2 regions of the Vibrio crassostreae genome follow, and region 2 is predicted to be linked to the other one. Evidence: riboswitches for the same ligand, from Rfam matches in the RefSeq annotation. Region 2 holds a riboswitch; the other holds the start of a gene.
What was found. Region 2 has a riboswitch for thiamine pyrophosphate ahead of thiC (phosphomethylpyrimidine synthase ThiC). Riboswitches for the same ligand answer to the same signal wherever they lie in the genome.
Positions count from the first base shown of each region.

Region 1 (7,526 bases), on a different replicon from region 2:
AACGTGCGATTTCACGAGAAGTCTCAGTTCGCAGCGTACTTGCACCACAACCCACAGGGTCAAGAACCACCACCTTGTTGTTCGTGTTTGCTTGTTCTACCGCGAAGCGCATTCTTGGCGTCCACACGCTATCAAGCGTGCCAATGTTGATCACCAAAGCGCCAGAGAAAGACATCATCTCTGCCAATTCTTGTTGTGAGTGCGCCATGATAGGAGAAGCGCCAATCGCCAATAACGCATTCGCCGTATTGTTCATCACGACGTAGTTGGTGATGTTCACAACCAATGGCTTCTGCGCTCGCACATCGCGCAGCGATTGGATGATTTGTTCAGTTAGCATGGGTAAATCCTTATTCGTTAGAAGTCGCTTTAATCAGCTGGTGAATCATTAAGAGCGTTCAGCCCTTGCTGCCAGAAAGCCACTTCCATACGGGTTGCGGTTTTGAAGATATGAACGATGTTCTGACCGCGCTCGCTGTTGATATCAATTTCAGCAAGCAGTTGATTGAAGTATTCTGCGCCCGTTGCAACGCCAGACTGGAACTCTTCTCCGCCGTAAAGCTGAAGCCAGCTCGCGTATGGGTTGCCTTCTAATACGGTATCGCCACTTTCTAGAAGTGCTTTACCAATCACGGCATAACCAATTGAACACGGAGCCAGTGCCGCATATAAGTCGACAAGATCACCCGTCATGCCTGCATCCAGAACGTAGCGCGTGTAAGCAACTGTTCCGAAATCTTCTGGCTCGTTTTCCAAATCAGATTCCGTTAAGCCCCATTGACCACAGTAGGTAACGTGGTGAGAGATTTCTGAATCTAATAAAGCATGAACACTTGGCAGTGCACGACGCATATCAGCCAGTGTTTTTGCCTTGTAAATCGCCAATGCATAAGCGCGAGCATACTGTTTTAAGAACAGGAAATCTTGCTTCAAATAATGTAGAAAACAAGGCTGAGCGAGTGTGCCGTTTGCCAGCATTTTAACAAAATCATGCTCAGTGTAGTCTTGCCAATCTTGCTGACAGGCTTGGATTAAGTCTTGGTATTTCATGAGATTCCTTAGTCAAAAGTCGGCACGTAGTCAGCGGCTTTTGGTAGTGATTTAATAATACCTTTGTCGAACATGAACTGTGCGTAATCGTCGTAACGCTTTAGGTCAACAGCAGAAGGGCGAAGTGCAAAACGAGTCAGCGTGTCATTCCATGCGCGTTGGTTAAGCTCGTTATTCAACGTATCTGGTGAATACGCCACAAACTCGCTCCATGACTCTTGTGGGTGATTCACAATGTAAGTTGTTGCTTGTTCCAATGCTTTGTTGAACGCTTTGATCGCTTCATCATCGTGCTGCTTTGCGTTCGCAACAAAGATAAGCTCATCGTAAGCTGGCACACCGTGCTCTTCTGGGAAGAATGCTTTTGCTTTAAAGCCTTCAAGTGCCAGTTGGTTGGTTTCGAAGTTACGTAAGCCACCCCAAATTGCATCTACCTTGCCTGATGCCAATGAAGATGAAAGTGCCCAACCGACATTGATGGTTTGCACGTCTGTAAACGCAACATTTTCTTGTGCTAGCATGGTGCCGATAGTCGCTTCTTCGTTACCCGCAATCGCGATACCGATCTTTTTGCCTTTCAGATCCGCTAACGAATCGTTCTTGCCATTATCCAGTACCATTAGTGTGTTCAGTGGCGTCGCGATAAGGGTTGATGCACGAACCAAAGGAAGACCCGCTGCCACATCCATAGTTAAACTTGGTTGGTAAGTTACCGCTAAATCGACCTTACCTGCCGCAACCAATTTTGCTGGCGTGCTTGGGTCAGCTGGTTCTTGAATTTCAACCTCTAAGCCTTGCTCAGCAAAGTAGCCACGCTCTTGAGCGATCACAATCGGGCCATGGTTCGGGTTCACAAACCAATCCAACATCAATGTCAGTTTCTTTTGTTCAGAGTCCGCTAGAGCATGACCTGAAACCAATGAAGCAAGCAGTGCCACTGCACCTACCAATTTGGTATTTTTCATAGTTAACCTTTCCTTTTGAATATTATTATTGTGTGTATCGATCTAATTTTTAACTAGGTTTGTTTAGATAAATAGCCTTGAGCGAAGCTTTATTAAACAAAGAGTTATTGAGCTAACCATCACTGGTTCTCCCAAGGGATAGCTTTTTTAAGTAATTTATCTGTGATGAAATAGAGCGAGATAGACAGCACCGCCAAGATGAATAAGGCAGCAAACATCTCATCAATGATCATGCGTGCGTTGGCTTGCAGCATTAGGTAACCCAGCCCTTCACTTGAACCCACCCACTCACCGACAACCGCGCCAATTGGGGCAATCACCACAGCCACACGAATACCAGACGCCAGTGTTGGCAATGCAGCAGGCAGTTGGATATAACGCAACAATTGCCATTTCGATGCACCCATCGTCTTAGCAAGATCGAGATAGCCTGTCGGTGTATTACGCAAGCCGTCGTAACAACAGGTCGTCACAGGGAAGAAGATAATGATCGCCGCCATCACCACTTTTGACGCGATGCCATAGCCAAGCCACAGCATCAATACTGGAGCAATCGCAAACACGGGGATCGCTTGGCTAGCAATTAAGATAGGCAATAGCCAACGTTTCAATGGATCAAACATCAACATCTGCAAGGCGAAAAACAGCCCCATAGACAAACCTAGCAATAGCCCAAGTAAGATCTCTTGCGCAGTCACCCAAGTGTGTTTGAGCAACACATCGTAGCGTTCAATCAGCTTGAGGAAGACTTCTGCGGGAGCCGGCAGAATGAAGCTTGGCATCTCAAAGATAACCACCACCATTTGCCACAAACCAAGAATCACAGCACTGCTGATGACCAAACGCATAACAGGGTTCATTTGGCGAGGATATGTTGTGCTAGCCTGCGCGTTAGTTGAACGAGTCACAGCTTCGCTTCGCGTTAGATCATTCATAATCACGCTCCAACTGGTCTAAGATCGCCTGTTGCAACTCGGCACACTCACCATCGAGCACTCGTGGCGTTGACGTGTGAGGCACAGATAAAGAGTGAGCACTCGCCGGTGTGCCTTGCAACACATACAAGTTATCCGCCAAACGCACCGCTTCTTGTGGATCATGGGTGATCAGGACAACGGTTTTATCCCTTAACAGTTCACACGCTAAGGTCTGTAACTTGTGTCTCGTTACCGCATCCAGCGCAGAGAACGGCTCATCCATCAGCACCACTGGTTTGTCTTGCATTAAGGTGCGAGCCAAAGCAACACGTTGACGCATACCACCAGACAACTGATCCGGCATCGCATTCGCATAATCAGCCAAACCAACCGCAGCGAGCAACTCGAGTGCTTGATTGGTTTGCAGTGCTTTGTCAGAAGCTGGATTTTGAAAACGATGACTCAGGCAAACATTGTCGATGACCGATAGCCACGGCAGTAACAAATCTTGCTGCGCCATGTAAGCGATGCGATCCGTTAAAGGTAATTCATCAGACGTTGCCAATGTGCCCTGCCACTCCACCCTATCGTCCAGTAAGCCTGCCAGATAACGCAATACCGTGGTTTTTCCGCAGCCACTTCGACCCAACAATACCGTCCACTTACCTGCGTTTAAGCTAAGCGACAACCCAGACAAGGTCGCGTGCTCACTGTCGTTATAGCGTAAGGAGGCATTGCTGAGTTGAACACCAACCGTATTAACGGACATTGCCATGTCCAGCGAAGAAGTGATTGACAGGGCCATGACCTTGACCGACTTGCAACTCATCAGCATGAGCAATCGCGCGAGAAATGTATTGTTTTCCTAGGTCGACAGCCTCTGGAAGCGTGTTGCCTTGCGCTAAGAAAGAAGCAATGGCAGAAGAGAGCGTACAACCCGTGCCATGGGTGTTTTTGGTCGGAAAACGCTTCGCGCTAATCACAGCAGATGTGGTTGGTAGAATCAGTAAGTCGTTACTGTTTTCATCTTTCTCCAAGTGACCGCCTTTTAGCAGTATCGCTTTAGCACCTAAAGCGCGCAGGTCTTCAATCATATCCTGCATTTCAGCTTCGCTTTCAGGTACCGGTTTACCCGTAAGTGCTGCGCCTTCTGGCAAGTTCGGGGTAATGATATCTGCCAACGGAATCAGCTCTTGCTTTAGCGTAGTAATGGCAGCGTTTTCTAAAAGAAGGTCACCACTGGTTGCAACCATTACAGGATCAATCACTAAGTGCTTAGGCTGGTATTGCTTAATTTTGTCCGCAACGACTTTAATGATTTGCGAATCCGCCAACATACCGACTTTTACTGCCACGATATTCAAATCGGTAAATACTGCGTCTAGTTGGCTAGCGACATGCTCAAGTGGGATTGGAAAAATGGCTGACACGCCTTGTGTGTTCTGAGATGTAATAGCGGTAATCACCGAACAAGCGAAACTACCCGTTGCAGACATGGCTTTGATATCAGCTTGGATCCCTGCACCACCGCCGCTGTCAGATCCAGCGATCGTCAAAACAATCGGAGTATTCGTGCGAATCAAACCATCAGCAGAGTGCTGTAATGTTGAGGCTTTTGGAGTTAAGTCTTTTGAAATAGAACTGTGTGTCATTGTCGCTCCTACTATCTTACAAGACGTAGGAGAACGAACACTGATCGAAGGAGAAGTCGCATTAGGCTCATGAAAGCTTTCATGGGTGCAGACGTAGATCGAGTGCTTATAGTTCCCTACGCCAGTATTAACTGAATCAGGTTCAACGGGTCTCGATTAACGATCTCAGCAAACACCAAATAAGGTATATGCCCCCCGACTATTGATAGCGATAGTAACAGCACTCTCACAACTGAGATACTGATTTTATTCATTTATAAGATTCACGCATGAATAAAATTCAATTTAGCTTTCTTCACTCACTCTGAAACAAGTGCCTAAACAAGTGCTTAGACTAGCGATTAGACAAATGCTTAGCGCTGCTCTTGAGTTGGTTGTGACTGGATAAACAAGCACAGCACAATCAGGAACATACCTAACCATCCTGCCGATGGAATCAACTCTCCAACAATACACACGGCAAGTACCGCGGCAACAACTGGTTCAAGCAAGGTAATCAAGTTGGCACTGCTCGCGGTGACATGTCGCAGGCCAAAACTGAAGGCGATATAACCCATGCATTGAGGAATTAACGCCAAGTAACTCACGACCAATATATTGGTATTCGATGCGAACAGGTTATTCCCTGTAAACCAGAGCGTTGGCAACAACAGCATCGCACCGAGGCCAAAAATACTGCCCATCGCCGCTTGTGACTTAATCCCTTTATCGATCAGTGCCTTTGTCGCCCAAGAATAAATGGCATAGCACAGGCCTGCCACCAAACCTAATCCAATCCCCAAAAGCTTCAGGTCGTCGCCAGAGTCACTCTCCGATGATGATTCTGAAAATACCAACAACCCAATACCCACGACACCAATCGCAAAGCTAGTGAGCCAACGTTTGTTGATATTATTGTTTTTGCTAATCAGACACTCTAGCAGCGCAGAAAAGAAAGGTGCGGTAGCAATCGACACCACCGTGCCTATTGCGACACCCGATAATTTCATCGAAGAGTAGAAAGCCAAAGGATAGATCGCTAAAGCCAGTGCACTCGCCGCTAACAGCTTTTTGTTGAGCAAAAGCTTATCAAGTGAAGATAAAATCTTTCGATACGCCAAGCCCGCTTGCATTAGGCCGCCGACACCCATAGAGAAAGCACCAATCGCTAATGGGCTTAGATCAGGCGCAAAACTTGCGGCGGTGCCTGTCGTGCCCCATAAAATGGAAGCAAACAAGATGGATAAAGTGCCCGTTTGGAATTCGTTGACGCGATTGATGGCAAGATTCATTTCTATTACCCAATTTTCAGTTGTGAAATAGATAATAATGAAGATTGATAAAAGTTAGTTTGCCGAAAGGACGCTATTGTTGTTTCTAAAGACTGTCTTTCATTGAGCCTAAAAACGCCCTTGGAGACATCCCAAAGTGCTGAGAGAAGCGGCGACTGAAAGCAGAAACATCACTATATCCCACATTTTCAGCGATCAATTGAACAGGTAAATCTGTGTGGGTTAACAAGGCTTGAGCTTTCTCCATACGATATCGAGTGATGTATTTAAGCGCACTGATACCCAGGCATTCTTTGAAGCGTTTTTTAAATTGAGTGGGACTCAAACAGGCCGTTTCTGCAAGTTGTGATATGGATAACGGTTGTGTGTAATTATCCGCTATCAGCCTTTGTACCGCACGAATTCGAGGGTCGATGCTCTTGCTTACTTCTTGTTGTTCTAAAAGCAGTGAAAACACATCCAAGATAGACGATTCAATGCCACTGTCTACTTGATATTCCAGCTGCTTCTCAACGAACAGTAAGAAGCTCATCAAAGGTGGTGTTATCGTGAAAACCGAGAGCTCATGCTCTAACAAGTGCTGCGGTAACTCTGCCATATCTGCGACAATAAACCGTGCTGCTTCATCCGCCTTAAAGGCATGCGCTGTGGTTACCGGAATCACCACGCATTCACCTACGGCCACTTTGCCGACATATCCAACCATCTCAAGGTTGATACTCCCTTGGATCGGCAATACCAGTTGATGATGGTCATCATGAGCATGGGTATTAAATTGCTTGGTGTAAGATCGAATGCTTAAGCTAGATTTCATGAGCAACGCCGGAGTACATTTCGCTAGGTTAAAGTAAGAGACACAACGTTACATTATCACTTCCCTAGAGTCACACTCAATACTCATCAAATTCATGCGAGCTAGGTGACATGATCAAAAACGGCCTCTAAATAAGAGACCGTTTTTATTAAAAATCGTCATTCACATCAAGCTTAGAATGACACTTGGCTATCTTGACCAACCGTTACTTGCACGCCGTTTTGAACATCATAGATTTCAAAACCATCAGCAACCGGATCAGCATTATCTTCACCACTGTCATGTTGCGCAGTACAGGTATAACCCAATGAGTAAGTACCTGGGTCAATGAAGCCCAGTGAGAACTCATAGTTCGTCTGTGCTTCATTCATTGTCACTGACGCTGAAGTTACCGGTTTCACTTCATCACTGCCGCCAATTGGAGCCATGTCAGCTTGTTCAACATTACCTTCATACAAGTAGATCGACTGAACAAATGTATTATCACCACCGTTACAAGTGTCATAAGTAGAAAGAGCAACAGTGCCTTCAATATTTCCCGTCTCAACCGTATTGATAAGGCTTACAGACGTTCTTTGAATAGTGTAATCAGGGTAAGTCGAACTGTTCTTTAGGCCGCGTCGAAGATCGAACTCGACAACAAAGTCGTTACTCTGTTCGTTCACATTAAATGAGTTATTAAAGTAAAGTACGCCAGCTTTATCTTCTTTTCCCACACCTTGCGGACACGCGCCTTCACCTTTCACCGTTAACTCACGGGTCGTATCATCGTTTTCTATCACGTAAGATGGATCTGTTGGATGATCGCCATCATTGGCAAACACACACAACTTATAGCTGCCTACCGGAATGACCTC
Region 1 covers NZ_AP025477.1:1,054,316-1,061,841, forward strand. Annotated here, with positions in the region: gene thiM (hydroxyethylthiazole kinase) at 1-340, opposite strand, end outside; gene tenA (thiaminase II) at 370-1,050, opposite strand; gene OC193_RS20525 (ABC transporter substrate-binding protein) at 1,059-2,015, opposite strand; gene OC193_RS20530 (ABC transporter permease) at 2,135-2,950, opposite strand; gene OC193_RS20535 (ABC transporter ATP-binding protein) at 2,943-3,701, opposite strand; gene thiD (bifunctional hydroxymethylpyrimidine kinase/phosphomethylpyrimidine kinase) at 3,691-4,584, opposite strand; TPP riboswitch at 4,681-4,792, opposite strand; gene OC193_RS20545 (DMT family transporter) at 4,938-5,855, opposite strand; gene OC193_RS20550 (helix-turn-helix domain-containing protein) at 5,941-6,669, opposite strand; gene OC193_RS20555 (DUF4382 domain-containing protein) at 6,843-7,526, opposite strand, start outside.
Region 1: it holds a riboswitch for thiamine pyrophosphate, as region 2 does, so the genes downstream of both, thiD (bifunctional hydroxymethylpyrimidine kinase/phosphomethylpyrimidine kinase) here and thiC (phosphomethylpyrimidine synthase ThiC) in region 2, are expected to answer to the same signal.

Region 2 (7,526 bases):
CCTCCCCCGTTAACTCGATGTATTGAGATGGGATGAGAATCTTCACTGTCATTATTCCTCTAATTGAGCTTCTTTTGCGCCTACAGCAGGGTGATAAAGTTCAGAGCCAGTATCACGGAACTCTTGTGATTTTTGACGCATTCCCTCCAACGGGTTATCTAGCATCTTAATCTCTATAGCCTGATCTGCGGCTACTTGTTCTGTGTCTTTCGCATACTCTCGAACTTCTTGAGAAATCTTCATCGAGCAGAACTTAGGTCCACACATAGAGCAGAAGTGAGCAACCTTGCCCGACTCTTGTGGCAGGGTTTCATCGTGGAAAGAACGTGCTGTTTCTGGGTCTAAAGCTAGATTAAATTGGTCTTCCCAGCGGAATTCAAAACGAGCTTTAGATAATGCATTATCTCGGATTTGTGCGCCCGGGTGCCCTTTTGCCAAGTCTGCAGCATGTGCTGCCAGCTTGTAAGTAATCAAGCCAGTCTTAACATCTTCTTTATTGGGTAAGCCCAAATGCTCTTTAGGCGTTACATAACAAAGCATCGCACAACCGTACCAACCAATCATCGCCGCGCCAATTCCAGAGGTAATGTGGTCATAACCCGGTGCGATATCTGTAGTCAGCGGGCCTAATGTATAGAAAGGCGCTTCATGGCAGTGCTCCAACTGCTCGTCCATGTTCTCTTTGATAAGATGCATAGGTACATGTCCAGGGCCTTCAATGATCACCTGAACGTCGTATTCCCAAGCTACTTTGGTTAACTCACCTAGAGTACGTAACTCCGAGAATTGAGCCTCATCGTTGGCATCTGCAATAGAGCCTGGACGTAGGCCGTCACCCAGTGACAGAGCGACATCATACTTCGCACAGATCTCACAGATCTCGCGGAAGTGTGTGTATAAGAAGCTTTCTTGATGATGTGCAAGACACCATTTCGCGATAATAGATCCACCACGAGAGACAATACCAGTCACACGTTTAGCCGTCATAGGTACGTAACGAAGCAGTAAACCTGCATGGATAGTGAAGTAATCAACGCCCTGCTCTGCTTGTTCAATCAAGGTATCGCGCATCACTTCCCAGTTAAGGTCTTCGGCTACGCCATTCACTTTCTCAAGCGCCTGATACATAGGAACCGTACCAATTGGCACTGGGCTGTTACGCAGGATCCATTCGCGAGTCTCGTGGATATTACGGCCAGTAGAGAGGTCCATTACGGTATCGCCGCCCCAGCGGGTTGACCATACTAACTTCTCAACTTCTTCTTCAATTGAAGAGCTTACTGAAGAGTTACCGATATTGGCGTTCACTTTCACTAAGAAGTTTCGACCAATAATCATCGGTTCTGATTCTGGGTGGTTGATGTTTGAAGGGATAATAGCTCGACCTTCAGCAACCTCTTTACGCACGAACTCAGGAGTGATTTCTTTCGGCAGGTTTGCACCAAAGTTATGGCCAGGGTGTTGATGGTTAAGCTGCTCATCAGCGAACTTCTGACGTCCCATGTTCTCACGTATGGCAATGTACTCCATTTCAGGTGTGATAATACCCTGACGAGCATAGTGCAGCTGAGTAACACATTGGTCGCCAGTAGCGCGACGAATTCGAGGCAGGTTTCCGTAACGAAGGTCGTCTAGGGTTTCATCTTCTAAACGTTCTTTGGTGTAAACAGAGCTTACATCATCAAGCAATTCCGTATCACCACGCTCTTCAATCCATTGCTCTCGCAACTTAGGAAGGCCGCTATAAAGGTCTATTTCATGCGTAGGATCGGTATAAACACCGGAGGTGTCGTAGACATGAATAGGCTCATTAGGTTCGAATACAGGCTCTTTTTTGGTACCACCAACAAGGCTATCTGCGAGTGAAATTTCTCGTACAGGAACTTGAATATCCTCTCGAGAACCTTGTATGTAAGCTTTTTTTGAATTTGGATAAGGTTGTACGGATAAAGAATCGATGAAATTCTTCGCTTCCAGTCTTGCTTGTTTACGACTCGACATAGCATTTTTCCTTGGCTTTTAGCCATTATTTATAGGGATAAAAATGCTTGACGGATTAGATGCTACAAGAGGGATCACGGTAAGAAATACAGTTGTGATCTGGAGATAGATCTCTAGAAGGATTCTAGTTAGATATCTACTCTTGTTCCCTTCGCAGGTACTAGCCTGATCAGGTTCAACGGATCCCGAGTTAACGGTCTCAGCCATATGGCACTCCGACAAGTTCGATCGAGTATATAAAAACGGCTTGGATAAACCAAGCCGAGTTGTTAACAAATCGTAAGAAAGTTTTAAGACTTTATCAAAAGTTGGAAGCCGATCCATGCAGCTGAGATACTGAGAACCACGTTGAGCAGCACATTGAGCCCCATCTTAAAGAAAGCGCCCTGCTGCATAAGAAGCACGTTATCCATCGAAAATGTAGAGAACGTAGTCAATGCTCCAAGGAAACCGAGGCCAATGATCTGTCTCCATGGCTCCGTCGCAATCATCTCATTCTCGAATGCGGCAATGAGCAAGCCCATAATCAAAGAGCCGATCACGTTAACGGTTAGCGTACCATAAGGAAAACCACGCCCGAGCATCACCACACATAACTCTGAAATCAAATAGCGCGAACAAGCACCGAATGCGCCACCAATGGCAATAAAACCTAAAATAGATAACTGACCCATGAATCCTCCCAAATAACAGTCCCTATATTCTAGCTTTACCGCCGATAAAAGCGAGGGTAGAAACTTAGAATGCATGCGCAAAAATTAAACGTTACAGGTGTCACTTAACTTCAATATATCCCATTAGTCCCGTTTTCATGTGCTCAATGACATGACAGTGGTACATCCAACGTCCTGGGTTGTCTGCAACAAATGCAGCTTTAGCACGGCCGTTTTTTCCAAGTAACACAGTATCGGTATGGAAGGGCTCTTCTATTTTTTTACCATCAAGTTCCAATACAGTGAATGTATGACCATGAATATGAATTGGGTGATGGTACTGAGTGACGTTCTTGAGGTCGAATATATAAGTTTTACCTAACTCCAAAGTCGCCAACGGGTCTGGAACACTGTCTTTACTCATTCCCTCCCACGCACGTTTATTCGTAAGCCAAAACTTAGGCATCGACTTCCCATCTTTAGATACCGGTGATACCGCCCCTTCCCACTCAAACACAAAATCGATTTCTTCTGCATTAGCGAGATTTAAGTTAGGCACAGGATTGAGGGGCAATAAAGGAAGTGTTTGGCCTTCGATTAACGTTGAATCAACAGCCTCAAACTCACACAAGGAAAAAGGAAAACGCCCTTTCATTTGAAGGACACTCACTCGCTCCCCCGCCTTGGGAGCAATCAGCCCGAGATCGACACGCATACCTGGGCCAATCTTGTGTTGAGTCAGCTTATAAGGTGTCTTTACAGGGTTACCATCAATAGCAATGACCCATGCTTCAGCCCCCTCAATGGCTATAGGATAGGTAATCGTGTTATCAACATTAGCGATACGCAGCCGAGTCGTTGCATGCTGCTTCAATTTATAGATAGGTTCATGTACTCCATTAACGCTACTCCACTCTCCTGGCGTGCCCATACGAGCGCTGAGGCGAGGGATCATCAAGTCTTTCCACTGACCTTGTTTGTCGATATGCCAATGTTTAAGCATCAGAGCATGCTCTTCATCGAACTGAACTGCCGCACTCTCTTCGACAATAATAAGCCCGACCAAGCCCATACCAAGTTGCTTAACACTGTTCATGTGTGGGTGATACCAGAATGTACCCGCATCTGGTGGCGTGAACTCATAGACAAACGTTTCACCGGGCATAATCGGAGGCTGACTTAAGAAAGGAACCCCGTCCATTTCAATCGGAATTCTCAGGCCATGCCAATGAATTGTGGTCGGTTCTAATAGCTTGTTGGTAAATCGAATCGTTACCTTTTCGCCTTGTCGACAGCGAATAATCGGCGCTGGAGTCTGTCCATTAAAGGCTAAAACATTAGTACTAAATCCCTTCACCAACTCAGCGGTTGAAGGCTCAGCTGTTAAGTCATAAACGAACTTTCCTTGCTCATCAACAGACCGCTTCATTGAGCAAGCTGGTAGGACGGTTAGTGCAGATATAGCGAGAGATGATTGAATAAACTTACGACGGGAAATATCCATATTTGTTGCCTTTTAGTAATAACGACCAAAATGTAACAAAATATTGAGAATAATTCTCATAAAGAAGTATGGTTTGTGCTGTCGATTGTTTATAAAAGAAGCTGAGATAAGTAAGCACTTACACTTTTCAGGCTAGGTTCTGTTAAAGATAGGAATTGTCGAATAAATAGAAAGCAAAAAGGCTCTAGCATTTCTGCTAGAGCCTTAAATATGACAGGGGTGGACTGGGCCGGTACTCCGGAGATTAGACCGGGCTGGCTACTCTGCTCACAACATTGCTTCGTAGAAGCAACAGATATAAAAAAGCCCCAGCATTTCTGCTGAGGCTTTGATATGGCAGGGGTGGAGAGATTCGAACTCCCAACACGCGGATTTGGAATCCGCTGCTCTGCCAATTGGAGCTACACCCCTAAAACTTTTTACTACTTCAGATTCGAAAAAACCTCGCACTAGGCGAGGTTATCGAATAAGTGGCGGAGTGGACGGGACTCGAACCCGCGACCCCCGGCGTGACAGGCCGGTATTCTAACCAACTGAACTACCACTCCGCAGTGGTCAACTCACTAAGTGAGCGTCCATATCTCCAGGTTGGTCAACCTAAAGATTTAATTTAAAGCCTGGCGATGTCCTACTCTCACATGGGGAAGCCCCACACTACCATCGGCGCTATTGTGTTTCACTTCTGAGTTCGGCATGGAATCAGGTGGGTCCACAATGCTATGGTCGCCAAGCAAATTTTGCTTTTACTTTCAGTTTTTAAAAAACTGAAGGCAAAATAATCTGGAAAACTGATTTAAAAGTCTCTTCAAACTCATTCAAGCGTTTGGTATTTCTTTGAGTCCACAAAACCCCTTGGGTGTTGTATGGTTAAGCCTCACGGGCAATTAGTACAGGTTAGCTCAATGCCTCGCAGCACTTACACACCCTGCCTATCAACGTCGTAGTCTACGACAACCCTTTAGGACGCTTATAGCGCCAGGGAAAACTCATCTCAAGGCTCGCTTCCCGCTTAGATGCTTTCAGCGGTTATCGATTCCGAACTTAGCTACCGGGCAATGCCATTGGCATGACAACCCGAACACCAGAGGTTCGTCCACTCCGGTCCTCTCGTACTAGGAGCAGCCCCTTTCAATTTTCCAACGCCCACGGCAGATAGGGACCGAACTGTCTCACGACGTTCTAAACCCAGCTCGCGTACCACTTTAAATGGCGAACAGCCATACCCTTGGGACCGACTTCAGCCCCAGGATGTGATGAGCCGACATCGAGGTGCCAAACACCGCCGTCGATATGAACTCTTGGGCGGTATCAGCCTGTTATCCCCGGAGTACCTTTTATCCGTTGAGCGATGGCCCTTCCATTCAGAACCACCGGATCACTATGACCTGCTTTCGCACCTGCTCGAATTGTCATTCTCGCAGTCAAGCGGGCTTATGCCATTGCACTAACCACACGATGTCCAACCGTGTTTAGCCCACCTTCGTGCTCCTCCGTTACTCTTTGGGAGGAGACCGCCCCAGTCAAACTACCCACCAGGCACTGTCCGTAATCCCGATTCAGGGACCAACGTTAGAACATCAAAACTACAAGGGTGGTATTTCAAGGACGACTCCACCACATCTAGCGACGCGGTTTCAAAGTCTCCCACCTATCCTACACATGTAGGTTCAATGTTCAGTGCCAAGCTGTAGTAAAGGTTCACGGGGTCTTTCCGTCTAGCCGCGGGTACACTGCATCTTCACAGCGATTTCAATTTCACTGAGTCTCGGGTGGAGACAGCGTGGCCATCATTACGCCATTCGTGCAGGTCGGAACTTACCCGACAAGGAATTTCGCTACCTTAGGACCGTTATAGTTACGGCCGCCGTTTACCGGGGCTTCGATCAAGAGCTTCGACCGAAGTCTAACCCCATCAATTAACCTTCCGGCACCGGGCAGGCGTCACACCGTATACGTCATCTTACGATTTTGCACAGTGCTGTGTTTTTAATAAACAGTTGCAGCCACCTGGTATCTGCGACTCTCGTCTGCTCCATCCGCAAGGGACTTCACTGATAAGAGCGTACCTTCTCCCGAAGTTACGGTACCATTTTGCCTAGTTCCTTCACCCGAGTTCTCTCAAGCGCCTTGGTATTCTCTACCCGACCACCTGTGTCGGTTTGGGGTACGATTCCTTACAATCTGAAGCTTAGAGGCTTTTCCTGGAAGCATGGCATCAATGACTTCACTACCGTAGTAGCTCGACATCGTATCTCAGCGTTAGTAGCGGTCCGGATTTACCTAAACCACCCGCCTACGTACTTGAACCTGGACAACCGTCGCCAGGCCCACCTAGCCTTCTCCGTCCCCCCATCGCAATTGTAAGAAGTACGGGAATATTAACCCGTTTCCCATCGACTACGCCTTTCGGCCTCGCCTTAGGAGTCGACTTACCCTGCCCCGATTAACGTTGGACAGGAACCCTTGGTCTTCCGGCGAGGGAGTTTTTCACTCCCTTTATCGTTACTCATGTCAGCATTCGCACTTCTGATACCTCCAGCAGCCCTTACAGACCACCTTCAACGGCTTACAGAACGCTCCCCTACCCCACATACCCTAAGGTACGTAGCCGCAGCTTCGGTGTATAGCTTAGCCCCGTTACATCTTCCGCGCAGGCCGACTCGACCAGTGAGCTATTACGCTTTCTTTAAATGATGGCTGCTTCTAAGCCAACATCCTGGCTGTCTGAGCCTTCCCACATCGTTTCCCACTTAGCTATACTTTGGGACCTTAGCTGGCGGTCTGGGTTGTTTCCCTCTCCACGACGGACGTTAGCACCCGCCGTGTGTCTCCCGGATAGTACTTACTGGTATTCGGAGTTTGCAAAGGGTTGGTAAGTCGGGATGACCCCCTAGCCTTAACAGTGCTCTACCCCCAGTAGTATTCGTCCGAGGCGCTACCTAAATAGCTTTCGGGGAGAACCAGCTATCTCCAGGTTTGATTGGCCTTTCACCCCTAGCCACAAGTCATCCGCTAATTTTTCAACATTAGTCGGTTCGGTCCTCCAGTTGATGTTACTCAACCTTCAACCTGCCCATGGCTAGATCACCTGGTTTCGGGTCTAATCCTAGCAACTGTACGCCCAGTTAAGACTCGGTTTCCCTACGGCTCCCCTAAACGGTTAACCTTGCTACTAAAATTAAGTCGCTGACCCATTATACAAAAGGTACGCAGTCACACCACGAAGGTGCTCCTACTGCTTGTACGTACACGGTTTCAGGTTCTATTTCACTCCCCTCACAGGGGTTCTTTTCGCCTTTCCCTCACGGTACTGGTTCACTATCGGTCAGTCAGTAGTATTTAGCCTTGGAGGATGGTCCCCCCATATT
Region 2 covers NZ_AP025476.1:3,411,477-3,419,002, forward strand. Annotated here, with positions in the region: gene OC193_RS15400 (thiamine phosphate synthase) at 1-52, opposite strand, end outside; gene thiC (phosphomethylpyrimidine synthase ThiC) at 52-2,001, opposite strand; TPP riboswitch at 2,131-2,229, opposite strand; gene crcB (fluoride efflux transporter CrcB) at 2,292-2,675, opposite strand; gene OC193_RS15415 (multicopper oxidase family protein) at 2,776-4,158, opposite strand; tRNA gene OC193_RS15420 (tRNA-Trp) at 4,493-4,569, opposite strand; tRNA gene OC193_RS15425 (tRNA-Asp) at 4,630-4,706, opposite strand; rRNA gene rrf (5S ribosomal RNA) at 4,774-4,889, opposite strand; rRNA gene OC193_RS15435 (23S ribosomal RNA) at 5,022-7,526, opposite strand, start outside.